Regions from separate parts of the Streptomyces sp. NPDC051561 genome, predicted to be linked through region 2. Evidence: riboswitches for the same ligand, from Rfam matches in the RefSeq annotation. Region 2 holds a riboswitch; the other holds the start of a gene.
The links. Region 2 has a riboswitch for cyclic di-AMP ahead of ACIA73_RS20325 (peptidoglycan DD-metalloendopeptidase family protein). Riboswitches for the same ligand answer to the same signal wherever they lie in the genome.
Positions count from the first base shown of each region.

Region 1 (7,603 bases), on a different contig from region 2:
GCTTCCAGCACGATGTTGAGGATCAGGGTGCGGCTCAGGTCCTTCTGGGGGATCGGGTTCTCGACCTCCAGGAGCGAGGACCGCCGCAGCTTCCCGAACGCCGGGCCGACCGCGTTGAGCAGGTCATCGGCCGTTTCGTGCTTCTTCATGACCGCATCGTACGCAGCTGGATTACGCGCAGCATATATGTGTTGACGTGAAATTGTGTGCGTGTGAGCATGCATGTGTATGCAATCAATGAAGTGGAGTTCTCCTGTGTCAGTCCTCATCACCGGCGCCCGTGGCCAGGTCGGCCAGGGTGTCCTGGGCAGGCTCGCCGCCTCCGGTTTCCCTGTCCGTGCCGCCAGTGCCCGCCCCGCCGAGCTGGCGGTGCCTGACGGGGTCGAGACGGTCGAGATGGTCCTCGACCGGCCCGAGACCTTCGGCGCCGCGCTGGACGGCGTACGGCAGGTGTTCCTCTATCCCGAACCCGCGGGCATCGACGAGCTGATCAAGGCCGCCGAGGCCGCCGGGGTCGAGCACGTGGTGCTGCTGTCATCGGCGGCGGTGCTCGGGCCCGATGCCGAGACCCACCCGATCGGGAGTCACAACCTCCGGGTCGAGCGCGCGCTCGCGGACTCCACCCTGACCGTCACGGTGCTGCGCCCGGACGCCTTCGCGAGCAACTCACTGGGCTGGGCCTGGCCGATCGGGCAGTCGATGCCGGTCGCGCTCGCCTACCCGGACGCGCGGATCGCGCCCATCCACCCCGATGACATCGCCGACATCGCGGCCGAGGCGCTGACCGGTGGCACCCTCGCCGGCCGTACGGTCACGCTCACCGGCGCCGAATCGCTCTCCTTCCGCGAGCAGCTGGCCATCCTCTCGGACGAGACCGGCCGGGAGATCCCCGTCGAGCGGATCAGCCGCGGGGAGGCCGAGCAGCAGATGGGGAAGTACCTGCCGGACCGCATGGTGACCGCGCTGCTCGATCTGTGGGCGTCGGCGCAGGACGGTCCCGCCGAGATCGCCGACACCACCGCGAGCCTGCTCGGGCAGCCGGCCCGCAGCTACCGGCAGTGGGCTCGGGAGAACGCGGCCGCGTTCGGAGCGGAGTGACCCCGGGCGGGAAAGCGGCTCCGGGGTAAACGTGGTCGAAGGGGCTGCCCGGATGGCGTAGGGTTGTGTTTACCGACGCGGGGTGGAGCAGCTCGGTAGCTCGCTGGGCTCATAACCCAGAGGTCGCAGGTTCAAATCCTGTCCCCGCTACTGAAGAAGTAGTAGCAGTAGGCCTGAGGCCCGGAACTCGAAAGAGTTCCGGGCCTCAGGCGTTTTCGGGGGCGACGGACCGGCGTCCCCCACATGGCGGATGCCGATTCGCACTGCGGCGCGGCTCCGGCCAGCCTGGGTGGGGAGCGGTACCGTCCGCACCCGGTGCGGACCTGGGCAGGAGAGCAGACGGTGGCGGGGAACGGGCGTGGGAGCGACGGGGCCGGGGGCGGGGCGGAACCGGCGGACCGGAGGGGACGCAAGAGCAGGCGGTTCGTACGGGTGCTGCCCGTGCTGATGATCGTCGGCGGAGTGGTCTACGACGAGGCGACGCCACCCGATTTCACCGCGGCCCCGTTGTTCACGGCGGCTCCGCTGGTGGCCGCGCCCTTCTTCCCGCTGTTGCCGACCGTGCTGATCGCGGTGGCCTCGGTGCTGGCCGTGGTGGGACTGCGGATCGGTGACGGCACGATGCTGAGGGTGCTGTCGGTGACGGAGTTGCTGACGGTACTGACGGTGGGCGCGCTGGCCGTGTTCATCAACCGGGTGGTACGTCGCGGGGACCGCCGCCTCGCCACGGTGCGGGTCATCGCGGAGGCGGCCCAGCGCGCCGTCGTACCCACGCCGCCGGAACGTATCGGCGGACTGCAGATCGCGGCGCGGTACGAGGCCGCCGACGCGGACGCGTTCATCGGGGGCGATCTGTTCGCCGTGCAGGACACGCCCTACGGGGTGCGGCTGGTGGTGGGGGACGTACGGGGCAAGGGACTTGAGGCCGTGGAGGCGGTCGCCATCGTGGTGGGGGCGTTCCGGGAGGCGGCCGAGACGGAGAGCACGCTGGAGGGGGTCGCGCAGCGGCTGGAGCGGGCACTGGCCAGGGAAGGGGCGCGGCGGGACGGGCTGGACGCGCTGGAGGGGTTCACCACGGCGGTGCTCGCCGAGATCCCGCGCGGCGAGGGCGTCGTACGACTGGTGAACCGGGGGCACCCGGAGCCGCTGCTGCTGTACGCGGACGGGGAGCTGGACGTACTGGAGCCGGAGGAGTTCGCGCTGCCGCTGGGGATGGGCGACCTGGGGGACTGGCCGGACCGGGCGCGGGAGTTCACGTTCCCCGGCGGGTCGACGCTGCTGTTCTACACGGACGGGATCACCGAGGCGCGGGACGCGCAGGGGGTCTTCTACGATCCGGCGGCCCGGCTGCGGCTGTCGCTCTTCCCGGGGCCCGAGGCCGTACTGGACGCGCTGATCAGTGACGTACGGGTGCACACGGGTGGCAAGCAGACGGACGACATGGCGCTGCTCGCGGTCGGACGGCCGGGGGAGCGGCAGCCGGAGCGGCGGCGGACCGTGGAGATCGTGAAACGGCCGTGAGGGCGGGAGGTGAGGCCGCCGTGCGCGGCCGCACGGGCACTGTGACTACGGGTTGTCACTGAGTGTGCGCGAAGGGGAGCGCTGTGCATAACAATTGACGATCTATCAGTTGTGGAGAGTTTGCGCGCGTGGGAATGGGTGTGGCCGAAGGGGCGTCAAGGGGGCGTTGTGACGCCCGGGTTGATGGCCTTTTGGGTCTTATGTCATGGCCAGGGATGCAAGCGTTGCGTTAACGATCAACAGGAACGGCTTGGAATTCCACTTGTGTGTCTATTAACGTTCGATAACGCAGCGCGGTCGTCCCAGCCGTCGTCAGAGACGGCGCCGTGCGCGTGCGCCGAATTCCGTGAGGAAACCGGGGAACCACCAATTGGGGTGAATCGGGCTGAGCCTGGCCCGTAGGAGACCTTCCTGCTCCGAACCCGTCAGCTAACCCGGTAGGCGAGAAGGAAGGAAAGGAGCGCGCCTCCGTGGCGTCCAACAGGCCTGCCCCCGCAGCCCCCACCACCGCTTTCTCGTACGGGTCCTACGGTGTCCCGAACGACAGTGAAGGCCCGGAGGGCACCGGTTACGGCAACGGACACGGTGCCGGCTCCACCACTGCGACGATGCCGGCGGTCCAGGCGACGCAGACCATGACGCAGACGATGCACCAGCCCCGCACCGGGTTCGAGGGTTTCGTCGACTACTCGGACCACGAGGGTCCGCAGGCATCGGCCGAGGAGTGGAACCCCACCGAGGAGTCCGTCGTCCCGGTCCGCGGCAAGCACCGGGTGGCCAAGCAGCGCGGCTCGCTCGCCCGTAGCTCCACCGTGCTGGGTGTCGGCGTGATCGCGGCGGTCGGCGCGGGTGGCATCGCCACCGCGCAGGACAAGCCCGCGGTGTCGATATCCCTGCCGGACCAGATCACCGACTCGCTCGACTCCCTCGCCGGCTCCCTGCCGGACGCCAAGTCCCTCCCGGGTGTCGGCGCGCTGATGTCCGACTCCGAGGACAAGCAGGACGAGGGCGTCATCGAGGCCGGTTCCGAGAGGGACGTGGTGGTCGCGGCGATGCCCGTCGCGGCGCCGGTCGCCGACGCGGCAGGCTCCGGGCAGCAGGCGGGTGCCGGTGAGAGCCTGCGCGCCCGCATCCTCCAGCAGGCCGAGCAGCAGCGCTCCGCGGCCGACGAGGCCGTCCAGGAGGCCGCGCGCGAGAAGGCCGTCCAGGACGCGGCCGCCGAGGCGAAGAAGCAGCGCGACGCGGCCCACGCGAAGGCCGAGAAGGCAGCCCGGGAGAAGGCGGAGGCCGAGGAGCGGGCCAAGGCCGAGGCCGAGGCGCGTGCGGAGGCCGAACGGCTGGCAAAACTGGCCGCCAGCTTCTCGCTGCCCACCTCCTCGTACTACCTCACCGCCACCTACGGGCAGGCCGGCTCGATGTGGTCCTCCGGCCAGCACACCGGACTGGACTTCGCCGCCTCGGCGGGCACCCCGGTGAAGGCCGTGCACGGCGGCACCATCAAGTCGGCGGGCTGGTCCGGCAGTTACGGCTACCGCATCGTCCTCGAAATGTCCGACGGCACCGAGATCTGGTACTGCCACCTCTCGCAGATGAACGTCTCGCCCGGCGACAAGGTCACCACCGCCGAGGTCATCGGCAACGTCGGCGCCACCGGCAATGTGTCGGGAGCGCACCTGCACCTGGAGGTGCACACTCCCGGCGGCGACGGCGTCGACCCGGCGGCCTGGCTGCGAGACAAGGGCCTGACGGTCTGAGCCTCCGCACCTGACGGTCTTCGCACCTGACGGCCCGCACCACCGCACTTCCGGACTCCGGCAGTCCTGGCGCTCACCCCCCGACGCCAGGGCTGCCGGTTCGCGTTTGCGGGCATGCAGCGAAGTGGCCGCCACGGTTCCGCTTCAGTGCTTGTACGGGTTGTACGCCGCCGCGTAGGCCGGGTGGTACGGCGGGGGCAGCAGCCGTATTCGCCCGGTGACCTGGGCGGCGTACACCAGGGCGGGACCCGCTGTCCGCTTGCGCTGCCACAGTTCCTGCAGCAGCTCCCGCTCACGCGCGGTGAAGGCGGCGGCCGACTCGGGTGTGGCCGTCGAGCGGCGGGCCCGGTAGCGCAGGAAGGCCAGAGCGGTCGCGGACCTTTCGTACTCCGCCACGGCGCGGGCGGCGGCCGGGCCGTACGACCTCGCGGCGTACCCCTGGGCCAGGGAGCGGGCGCGCATCGAGGACAGCGCGAGCGGTTCGGCCGGGTCCAGCCAGCCGGCGGAGGCGTACGCGGGCAGCTCGGCGCCGAGCATCCGCAGCTCGCGCTGCCGGGTCCAGATCGCCAGCCAGGTCAGGAACGCGAAGACCGGGACCATGAACAGCCCGTACACCGCGTAGAAGCCCAACGGGCCGAAGGACGCCGAGCCGTTCCACAGGGCGTGCATGCCCATGGCGAGCAGCAGGCCGAGCAGGGGGAGGGCGACGCGGCGGATCCGCACCCAGGCCCGGGTGCGGCCGCGGCGGGTGGGAGTGAGCGCGACCAGGCCGAAGCCGATGCCGGTCAGCACCGTGAACAGGGGGTGCGCGAACGGCGACATGATCACGCGGACGAAGAAGGTGCCCGCGGTCACCGCGCCCAGCCCGGTGCCGAACGACTGGTCCTCGCCGAAGGCATTGCCCAGATAGAGGATGTTCTCGGTGAAGGCGAAGCCGGTCGCGGTGAAGCCGGCGATCACCACCCCGTCGACGATCCCGGTGAAGTGCCGCCTGCGGAACAGGAAGATCAGCAGGATCGCGACCGCCTTCGCGCACTCCTCGACCACCGGCGCGACCACGGTCGCGCCGAGGGTGTCCGCCCCGTCGGGGTCCGCGGTGGCCACGGCTATCCAGCGCACGGCGAAGCTGTTGGCGGTGATGGCGACGAGTGCCGCCGCGCAGGATCCCCAGGTGAACGCGAAGATCAGGTTCCGCCACGGCCCCGGCTCGACCCGGTCCAGCCAGCGGAACGCGGTCACCAGCAGCGGCACCGGGAAGACCGCGAGGCCGAGCCCGACCAGGAAGCCCCGGGTGCCGGTCTGCTCCCGTACGAGAGCGAGCAGGACCAGGCCGGAGAGGGCCAGCAGCAGGATCAGCGCGGTCGCGCGGACCGCCCGGCTGCGCCAGAAACGGCTGCCCCGCAGGCGCAGCAGCCACCGGCTCGGGAACGCACGGCGCACCCCGTCGCCCTGCCAGTGCGCGGCATCCGGGACATCGGATCCCGGCACCGCGGGGACCGGCACGGCGTGGCCCGGGACCGGGACGACCTGGTCCTGGACCGGCGCGGCCGGGTGCGGGGGCGGCTGTTCGTACGTTTCGTACATCCAACGACCCTAACGAGTGCTACTGACAGCCGCGATGCCCTGTGGACACAGCCTGTGGACAACTTCCTTGTGGGAGGCCGCTCGTGGCTGGAAAAGGGCGTCGGCCGGTGGCGATGCGCGTCTGCTGCTGCGCGGGGCGTCGGCCGGTGGGCGGGGCGTCGGCGCCGGTGGGCGGGACGGGACGCCCGACACCGGCTCTCAGTCCGAGTGCGTGACCCTGCGGAACATCAGGTCGTGGACCACATGCCCCTTGTCCAGGCCCTGGCCCTCGAAGCGGGTCAGCGGCCGGAAGGCGGGCCGGGGCGTGTAGCCGCCGTCGGCCTGGGTGTTCTCGAAGTCCGGGTGGGCGGTGAGGACTTCCAGCATCTGCTCGGCGTAGTCCTCCCAGTCGGTCGCACAGTGCAGTACGGCGCCGGGGGCGAGCCGGGTCGCGGCCAGCGTCAGGAACTCCGGCTGGATCAGCCGGCGCTTGTTGTGGCGGGCCTTGGGCCACGGGTCGGGGAAGTACACCCGCAGGCCGCTCAGGGAGTCCGCCGGGAGCATCTCGCGGAGCAGGATGATCGCGTCGCCGTTGGCGACCCGGACATTGGTGAGGTCGCCCAGTTCGGCGAGGCGCAGGAGGTTGCCCTGGCCGGGGGTGTGGACGTCGACGGCGAGGATGCCGGTGGCCGGGTCGTCGGCGGCCATCCGCGCGGTCGCCTCGCCCATCCCGAAGCCGATCTCCAGGACGACCGGCAGCCCGTCGAACATCGCGTCCAGGTCGAGGACGCTCTGTCCGTCGATGTCCGTGCCCCGGGTGGGCCACCAGCGCTTGAGCGCCTCGCCCTGTCCGGTGGTGACCCGGCTGCGGCGCGGCTGGAAGCTGCGGATCCGGCGCTCGAAGTGCGAGCCGGCGGGGTCGGGGGAGGGGCCGACCCCCTCGGGGAACATGCGCAGGGCGCGGGCCCGGACATGGGCGGCCTCGCGGTCGGCGGCGTCGCGCGCGGCGAGCTGGGACGGGCCGGGCTCGGCGGGCGCCTGCGGCTCGTGGGGCTGCGGCTGGGGCATCGTGGGGTTCTCGCTGTTCTCGGACACAGTGGTCCGATTCTACGGAGAAGGGCGAAGCCGGGCGCCCCACGGCAGCGAGCCCCACCGCAGCCCGCCCCCACCCTCAGCCCCGCACCCGGTCCCCCGCCATCACGGCCAGCACCCGCCGTGCCACCTCGCGCCCGATCGGCAGTGAAGCCGTGGCCGCGGGGGACGGCGCGTTCAGCACATGGACCGTGCGCGGCGCCTCCCGGATGAGGAAGTCGTCCGCGAGGGTTCCGTCGCGCAGGACCGCCTGGGCGCGGACGCCCGCGGGGGAGGGGCGGAGGTCGGCCTCCGAGACGGCGGGGAGCAGCCGGCGTACCGCGTCGGTGAAGGCGCGCTTGGAGAGGGAGCGGTGCAGCTCCCCGGCCCCGTACCGCCAGTGCCTGCGCGCTATCCGCCAGGAGCCCGGCCAGGCGAGCGTCCCGGCCAGGTCGGCCGGACGTACCGCCCCCCAGTCGTAGCCCTCGCGGGCCAGCGCCGGGACCGCGTTCGGCCCCACGTGCACACCTCCGCCCACGCCCCGGGTCAGATGGACCCCGAGGAAGGGGAACGCCGGGTCCGGCACCGGATACACC
Region 1 covers NZ_JBITDM010000010.1:257,150-264,752, forward strand. Annotated here, with positions in the region: gene ACIA73_RS23535 (MarR family winged helix-turn-helix transcriptional regulator) at 1-149, opposite strand, end outside; gene ACIA73_RS23540 (SDR family oxidoreductase) at 256-1,098, shown strand; tRNA gene ACIA73_RS23545 (tRNA-Met) at 1,175-1,248, shown strand; gene ACIA73_RS23550 (PP2C family protein-serine/threonine phosphatase) at 1,342-2,619, shown strand; cyclic di-AMP (ydaO/yuaA leader) riboswitch at 2,945-3,078, shown strand; gene ACIA73_RS23555 (M23 family metallopeptidase) at 3,090-4,373, shown strand; gene ACIA73_RS23560 (PrsW family intramembrane metalloprotease) at 4,518-5,957, opposite strand; gene trmB (tRNA (guanosine(46)-N7)-methyltransferase TrmB) at 6,156-7,004, opposite strand; gene lhgO (L-2-hydroxyglutarate oxidase) at 7,108-7,603, opposite strand, start outside.
Region 1: another riboswitch for cyclic di-AMP. It lies ahead of ACIA73_RS23555 (M23 family metallopeptidase); the one in region 2 lies ahead of ACIA73_RS20325 (peptidoglycan DD-metalloendopeptidase family protein).

Region 2 (7,603 bases):
CGGGCTGTAGGCGCCGATCTGGATCATCGTGGCGTCGAAGGGGCCGTGCTCGGCGCCGATGTCCTTGAATCCGTCGAAGTAGCCCGTGTCACCGCTGTGGTAGATCCGGTGCTCGGGTCCCGCGACGGCCCAGGACGCCCACAGCGTGTGCTGCTGGTTGCGCAGGCCACGGCCGCAGAAGTGGCGGGCTGGGGTGGCGGTGAGGGTGAGGCCGGCGACCTCGGTGGACTCGTTCCAGTCCAGTTCGTGGATACGGTCCAGGGGGATGCCCCAGTGCTCCAGGTGGGCGCCGACGCCGAGCGGCACCGCGAATACGGCGCCGGTGTCCTTGAGCGCCTGGATGGTGGGCATGTCGAGGTGGTCGTAGTGGTCGTGCGAGACCACCACCACGTCCACCTCACCGAGCGAGGCCAGCGGCACCGGCACCGGGTGCAGCCGCTTGGGTCCCGCGAAGGTGAAAGGGGAGCAGCGCTCGCCCCAGACCGGGTCGAAGAGGACCCGGCTGCCGTCGATCTCGGCGAGCACCGTGGAGTGGCCCATCCAGGTCAGCCGCAGTCCGGAGGCGGGTGGCTCGGCCGTGTCGGCGAGCGTGGTGGCGTACACCGGAATGGTTCCCGCGGGGGCGCGCAGCACGCGCTCCTCCTTGCGGAAGTACGACTTCATCAGGTCGAAGGTAGAGCTGGACTTGGGCCTGGTCCGGGTGCTCTCCGGGTTCTGGAAGACGCCGTCGGCAAAGTTCGGCGAGCGGCGGATGCGCTCCATCCGCGCCCCCGCCGGGTCGGCTCCGAACGCCTCGGTCCGCAGCCCGCGCACTCTGTCGCGCAACGGCTTCAGCGGCGAATCCGCACTGGTCACGGCACCTCCAAGGGGTCGGTTCTCCTCCATTATGTGCACCCTGCGTCACGTCGGGGACACGGGCCCGTGACGGGACGCCGCACAGCGGCGGTCCGGTTGGCGGCGGGGCCCGGCCGTCCTCGGCGCACCGCGAGGGTGCATCGGAACAACGGTCTCGGGCCCCGCTCTATGCCCGGTCGGGGCATCTTTCCGATGCCCGTCGGCCGGGTGCCCGTCAGTCGAGTTCGTACACCGCGGTCAGCACGATCTCGTCCCTGACCTCGCCGGGGGCGACGGACACGCCCTCGTCGGCGAACGCCCCGGCCGGCATGGCCATCGGGCGGTGCCGCCCACTGTCGGACTCGTTCACCGAGACGAGGCGGCCGAGCTCGCGCCCGCTGAGCCTGGCGTGCTGCTCGGCCTTGGCGCGGGCGTCCAGGTGGGCGGCCTTGCGGGCCTCGGTGCGCAGCGCGGTGGGGTCGGCCACGTCGAAGTCGACGCCGCCGATACGTCCGGCCTCGCCCGCCGCGTCCATCGCGGCCTGGATGACCGATCCGGTCCGTGCCAGGTCACGCACCCGTACCGAGAAGGTCTGCCCGGCCTGGTAGCCGGTCACCTTGGTGGTGCTGCCACCGTCCTTGCCCGGCTGGTACACGGCGTTGAGCGAAAGGCTCTCCGTCCGTACGTCGCGGTCGGCGACGCCCGCCTTCCGCACGGCCGCGAGCAGCGCCCCGGCTGCCTTCGTCTGCGCGGCGAGCGCGGCCTTGGCGGTCGGGGCGGTGGTCTCCACCCCGACGTTGACGATCGCCAGGTCCGGAGTCGCGGTAGCGGCCCCCTCCCCGGTAACGGTGATCGTGGACGGAACCGGACGGGCGGCCACGGCGGCGGCCGGGCCGGCGGCGACCGCCCCGAGGGCGGGCTGCGCGACGGCGGGCAGCGCCGCCGTCACCAGCAGACCGCCGGTGAGCGCGGCCACGGTGAGCGCCCGGGACACGGTGGGCAGGGGCACGGACATGGTGTTTCCTTCCAGTTGCCGAAGGCCCGGGAGCCTCCGACGGGAGCGGGGGTACGGGGAACGAGCTGGGCCATCCCAGCACTGACCGCGCCCCGGCCCCCCGCGCCACTCCCGCCCACCCCCGAGATTCACCTCCCAGGGTGCCGAACCACCACCGCCCGGCCAGTGCCGGCCGCCCTCCCCCACCCCCGGTAGCCCACTCGGGTGACGGGGCCGCTCTTCGCACGGCGCCGGCCCCTCGGCCGGCGGTAGAGCCGCCCCCGGCCCGGTATCGCCCACCCACCCCACCGAGGCCCTCCACCCCGCATACTGGGCCCCGCCGGGGAGACCGGGGGCACGGGAACAGGGGAGCGCCATGGCACAGCACGAGAAGTCCGGGGCACAGCACGAACAGTCCGGGTTCGACCAGCGCCAGGAGACCCACGACCGGCACACCGGCCCGCACCACGACCCCGCCATCGACGTCCTGGTCATCGGCGGCAGCGGAGTGGACACCGTCGTCCGCGTCGACGCCCTCCCCGTCCCCCTCGCCGACTCCCACCCGGTCGCCGCGATCCGCGAATGGCCGGGCCACACCGGCGGCAACGTCGCCCTCGGCTGCCAGGCCCTCGCCCTGACCGTCAAGTTCCTCGACGTGATCGGCGACGACTGGATCGGGGGCCAGGTCCGGGAACGCATGACCAAGGGCGGCGTCGACTTCGACCCGCTGGTCTCCCCGGCCGGCACCCGCCGCGCCGTCAACCTTCTCGATCCGACCGGCCGCCGGATGTCCTTCTACGACGCCCGCGACCCCGAAGACCTCCGGATGCCGCGCGACTTCTACCTCCCCCACCTGCACCGCGCCCGGCACGCGCACGTCTCGATCATGGGTTTCGCCCGCCATCTCCTGGACGACCTGGTGGAGTCCGGCACCCCGTTCTCCACCGACCTGCACGACTGGGACGGCATCGCCGACCACCACCGCGCCTTCGCCCTCAAGGCCGACCTGGTCTTCCTGAGCGCCGCGGGCGCGGGCGAACGCATCGGCCAGGTGATGCGCGAGGTCCTCCGCGAGGGCCGTGCGCAAGCCGTCGTGGCGACCGCCGGCGCGGGCGGCTCGTACCTGCTGACCCACGAAACGGGCAGCACCCCGCGCCACGTCCCGGCCACTCCCCCGCCCGCCCCGGTGCTGGACTCCAACGGCGCGGGCGACGCCTACGTCTCGGGCTTCCTGTACGGGAAGCTGGCCGGGCGGCCGCTGGAGGAGTGCGCCCGGCTCGGCGCGGTGGCCGGGGCCTACGCGTGCACCGTCGACGGGAACACGTCCCTCATCTCCCCCGACGCCCTCGACCGGTCCTGAACGTGCCTGTCTCCACCCCGGCCGGGGTGGAGACGTTTCCCTGACGCGCCGTCAAAGGGGTCAGAGCGGCAGCAGGTCCGGCCTCTTGGCCTCCAGATGGTCCCCCGAGCTCTCCCCGCGCAGCCGCCTTCCGATCCACGGCACCAGGTGCTCGCGCGCCCACTGGATGTTGTCGCGGCGCGCTTCGAGCGTGCCGCGCGGCGGCATCAGCGGCCAGGCCTCGTCCGGGTCGGCGGGGATCGCCAGCCCGAGCACCTGGCCGGCCCTCAGGGCGACCCGGGTGTGGCCCTCGGCGGAGAGGTGCAACCGGTCGGAGTCCCAGGCCCGCCGGTCCTGCACGGACTTGAGCGACCACAGGTCCAGCACCGGGCAGTCGTACCGGTCGGCGATGGCGCGCACGTGCGCCGAGTAGGTGGCGACCTTGCCGCGCAGATGGCGCAGCACCGGGATGCCCCGGGTGTCGAAGCCGGTGGTCACCATGACGGTGCCGACGGCCGAGGTCAGGTCGGCGACGGCCCTCTCGAACCGCTCGGCGACGTCGTCGGGGTCGCTGCCGGGCCGGATGATGTCGTTGCCGCCGGCACAGAAGCTGACCAGGTCGGGGGCGAGCTTCCGGGCCCTGGGGACCTGGTCGGCCACGATCTGGTCGAGGAGTTTGCCCCGTACGGCGAGGTTGGCGTAACGGAAGGTGTGCTCGGGTACCCGGTCGTCCAGGAGGACGGCCAGCCGGTCGGCCCACCCCAGGTACGCGCCGTCGGGTCCGGGGTCCCCGACCCCTTCGGTGAAGCTGTCCCCGATCGCCGCGTACGACCCGATGGTGCCTGCGCTGAATGATCTCGAATCGTCTGCCACGTCGACACATCCTTCACTTTCGCAAGTGACCTACGCCACCGTAGGGAGGGGTTGACGGAGGGTGAGATATGACACCGGTCAAGATTCATTCAACCCGGAATACCCGGACGAGGCCCTTCCGGGCCGTCTTCCGGAGCATTTTCCGCTGCCCGGGGAACGCGTTCGCCCCCGCACCGGGGGGCGGTGCGGGGGCGAACGGAACCCGTCGGGCGGGAGTCCCCCGTCAGAGGGACCGGAGGGACCTGTGGGGCGGGGTCAGAGCGAGACGCCCTGCTGGCGCAGGTAGCCCAGCGGGTCGATGTCGGAGCCGTAGCCGGGGCCGGTGCGGATCTCGAAGTGCAGGTGCGGGCCGCTGGAGTTTCCGGTGGAGCCCGAGTAGCCGATCTGCTGGCCGCCGGAGACGCTCTGGCCGGAGCGGACGTTCAGCGCGGAGAGGTGGGCGTACTGGGAGTAGTGGCCGTCGCTGTGCCGGATGACGACCTCGTTGCCGTACGCGCCGCCCCAGCCGGCCGAGACGACGGTGCCCGGGCCGACCGCCTTGACCGACGTACCGGACGAGGCCCGGAAGTCGACGCCGGTGTGGTAACCGCTGGACCAGCTGCCGCCGGAGGCGCGGTAGGAGGTGGAGACGCCGGAGGGGACCGGGGCGGTGAAGCCGGTGCGGGAGCCCGAACCGGTGGACTGGCGGGACTCGGTGCGCTGCTCGCGCTTCTTCTCCGTACGCTCCTGGCGCTGCTCGGCGCGCTGCTCGGCCCGCTGCTCCTTGCGCTCCTCGGCGCGGTCCGAGGCCTTGCGCTCGGCGGACTTGCGCTCGACCGGGGCGGCCTGCTTGGCAGCGGCCGGGGCGTCGGAGGCGGGGGCCTTGGCGCCGAGGGTGAGTTTCATGCCGGGGAGGATGTACGACGGGTCGCCGCCGACGACCGACTTGTTGTCCTCGTAGAGCTTCTGCCAGCCACCGCGCACCTTCTCGGCCGCGGCGATCTTCGACAGGTGGTCGCCGGTCGCCACGGAGTACGTCCGGGTGGCCTGGCGTGCACCGTCGGTCTTCGGCGCCGCGACCTGCGCGGAGCTGGACGTGGGGGTGGCCGACGCGGGGGTGGCGGGGCGCTGCTGGGGGATCTTGATCGTCGGCTGCTGGGCCGCCTGCTGCGGCGCGGCGGCGGGGGCCGCGGCCTGGGCGCCGGTGGCGCCTATCAGCGGGAGGGCCAGTGCCGCACCGCCCGTACCAGCGGCGACAAAACCGCGGGTGAGCGAGGAACTGGGCTTCGGGCGGCGGTGCTTACCCTTTGCAGGCATGACGGATTCCTCTCCGGCGCCTGCGAGGTGAGCTGTCGGGTTCGGGCTGGAGATGCCCGGCCGCACTCTCGCGAGTGCGACTTCACCCCTAGCCGTACCGGGCGACTCACGTCTTCCGGTGCCGGCGTACTACCTGGGTCCCCCGCTCCTGCCACACGAAGAAATATGGGTGCGGATGCCGGGCGGTGGCAGGATTCGGCGGTCCACCCGGATTGACGGTGACCGTAGGCGAGTGAAGGGCGCCGGAACAAGCCGTTCCCTTCTTCTCCTTCCCGTCGGCACCTCTTCTCCATGTTTTTCGCTCGCCCCGACATCCGCCCCGGTGCCCGTTTTCCGCCCCTGGCCTGCCAATTGACGCTTCGGCACCAAGGGCACCGAAGTTCGTATGATCCTGCTCACTCACCCCTCCCACCTCTTCACCCCAAAAGCCTCTATGTGCAACAAAGCAACCAATTCGGTCACCCGAGCCTCAAGTCCCTTGTCGCGCCGAGATAGTTGCCCCAGGAACCCATGTCAGTGCCATGTCGTATGGTCGCAAAAGCGCCCCCGTCGGCCACCGCACGCCGGCGAACGACCCATGAGGAGCACTCGTGACGCAGCAGGTTCCGCAGGTCCCGGTCCCGTCGCCCGCCGCCGACGCGGAACCCGATCTGACAGGGGTACGGAACTTCCGCGACGTGGGCGGTCTGCCTACCGCCGACGGGCGGCGGACGCGGCACGGGCGGCTGTTCCGCAGCGGTCACCTCGCGCACGCCACCGGCCCCGACACCGAGTTCTTCAACTCCCTCGGTCTGCACACCGTCTTCGACTTCCGCAACGCCGCGGACCAGAAGCTGGAGGGCCCCGACGTCGAGCTCACCGGGGTCCGCAATGTGAACATCCCGCTGAGCGACCCGGCCGACGGCGCCGAGTTCTGGCGGATGGTCCGCGACGGGGACATGGGCCAGCTGCGGGAGATCCTCGCGGACGGCAAGGCTGCCGGGCGGATGACCGCGTCGTACCGCCGCATGATCAAGGAGCGGACCGCCGAGCACAGCCGGGTCCTGCACGCGCTGGCCGAGGACAGCGTCCCGGCGCTGATGCACTGCGCAGCGGGCAAGGACCGGGCCGGCCTGGCGATAGCCGTGACACTGCTCGCGGTGGGCGTCGGGCGCGACGCCATCACGGCCGACTACCTGAAGTCGAACGACCCGCACCGCCGCTACCGGATCCGCCGCAGCAGCAGCTCCCCCGAGGCGATGAACGACGAGGTGATGGGCCTGCTCGCCCCTCTCTTCGACGCCCGCGCCGACTACCTCGACGCCGCGTTCGCCACCATCGACGAGGTCTGGGGCGACAGCGAGACGTATCTGACGCAGGGGCTCGGCCTCACGCCGGACACCCGCGCGGCGCTGCGCGAGCGCCTGACCTCGTAAACCTCCTGAGGCCGGCACCCCTCACGGCCTGGGCCCCTCACCGCCTGGGCCCCTCACCGCCATGGCCTCTCGGCGGCCAGGACAACTCAGCCCTCGCCGCCGAGGGTGAAGAGCAGATAGATGAAGGCTGCGAAGACGTGGCCCACCGCGACGTAAAGGAAGACCCGGAGGACCAGGCCGCGCGGGGCCTTGTCCTCCACGAAGCCGAGGACCCCGGAGGACTTGCCTCCGCCGTCGTTCCAGTCGGCCTTGCTGGTGTCGTCCTTGCCGCTGCGGGCCATCTCGTCGGCGGCCCTGGCGATGGCGGCCATCGCGGCGTTCTGGGATTCGGTGAGCTCCGTCCGGTTCCGGATCGCCATCTCATGACTCCTGGGGCAGGCAGAGCCCGGCAACGGTGCTCTGCATCAGTGTGTGGACAAAGAGCAGCTCGGCGCCGTCCGGGGTCACCGCGGTGATCCGGTGCGGGGTGAGCGAGTCGAAGTGGGAGCTGTCACCCGCGTCCAGGAGATGGACCCTGTCCCCGAGCACGAGGCGCAGCCGCCCCCGCAGGACGTACAGCCATTCCTCGCCGGGGTGGATCCTGACCAGGTCCTGCTGCGCCGCGTGCGGCACATGGACGCGCAGCGCCTGCATGGCCCGCCCGGGCCCGCCCGCCTGCCGGTACGTCCAGCCGTCGGCCTCCTGGGCTGCCATCTCCCCGGCGCGCAGCACGGCGTCCCGCTCGCCCGTGCTCTCGCCCAGGACCTCGGAGACGGTCGTACCGTAGATACGGGCCAACGCGAGCAGCATCGGCAGCGAGGGCTGGCGCCGGCCGGTCTCCAGCCGGGAGAGGTGCGCGGGCGAGAGCCCGGC
Region 2 covers NZ_JBITDM010000008.1:205,978-213,580, forward strand. Annotated here, with positions in the region: gene ACIA73_RS20305 (MBL fold metallo-hydrolase) at 1-855, opposite strand, end outside; gene ACIA73_RS20310 (SIMPL domain-containing protein) at 1,070-1,849, opposite strand; gene ACIA73_RS20315 (PfkB family carbohydrate kinase) at 2,316-3,188, shown strand; gene ACIA73_RS20320 (SGNH/GDSL hydrolase family protein) at 3,249-4,040, opposite strand; gene ACIA73_RS20325 (peptidoglycan DD-metalloendopeptidase family protein) at 4,296-5,336, opposite strand; cyclic di-AMP (ydaO/yuaA leader) riboswitch at 5,341-5,547, opposite strand; gene ACIA73_RS20330 (tyrosine-protein phosphatase) at 5,927-6,751, shown strand; gene ACIA73_RS20335 (DUF6126 family protein) at 6,838-7,110, opposite strand; gene ACIA73_RS20340 (helix-turn-helix domain-containing protein) at 7,112-7,603, opposite strand, start outside.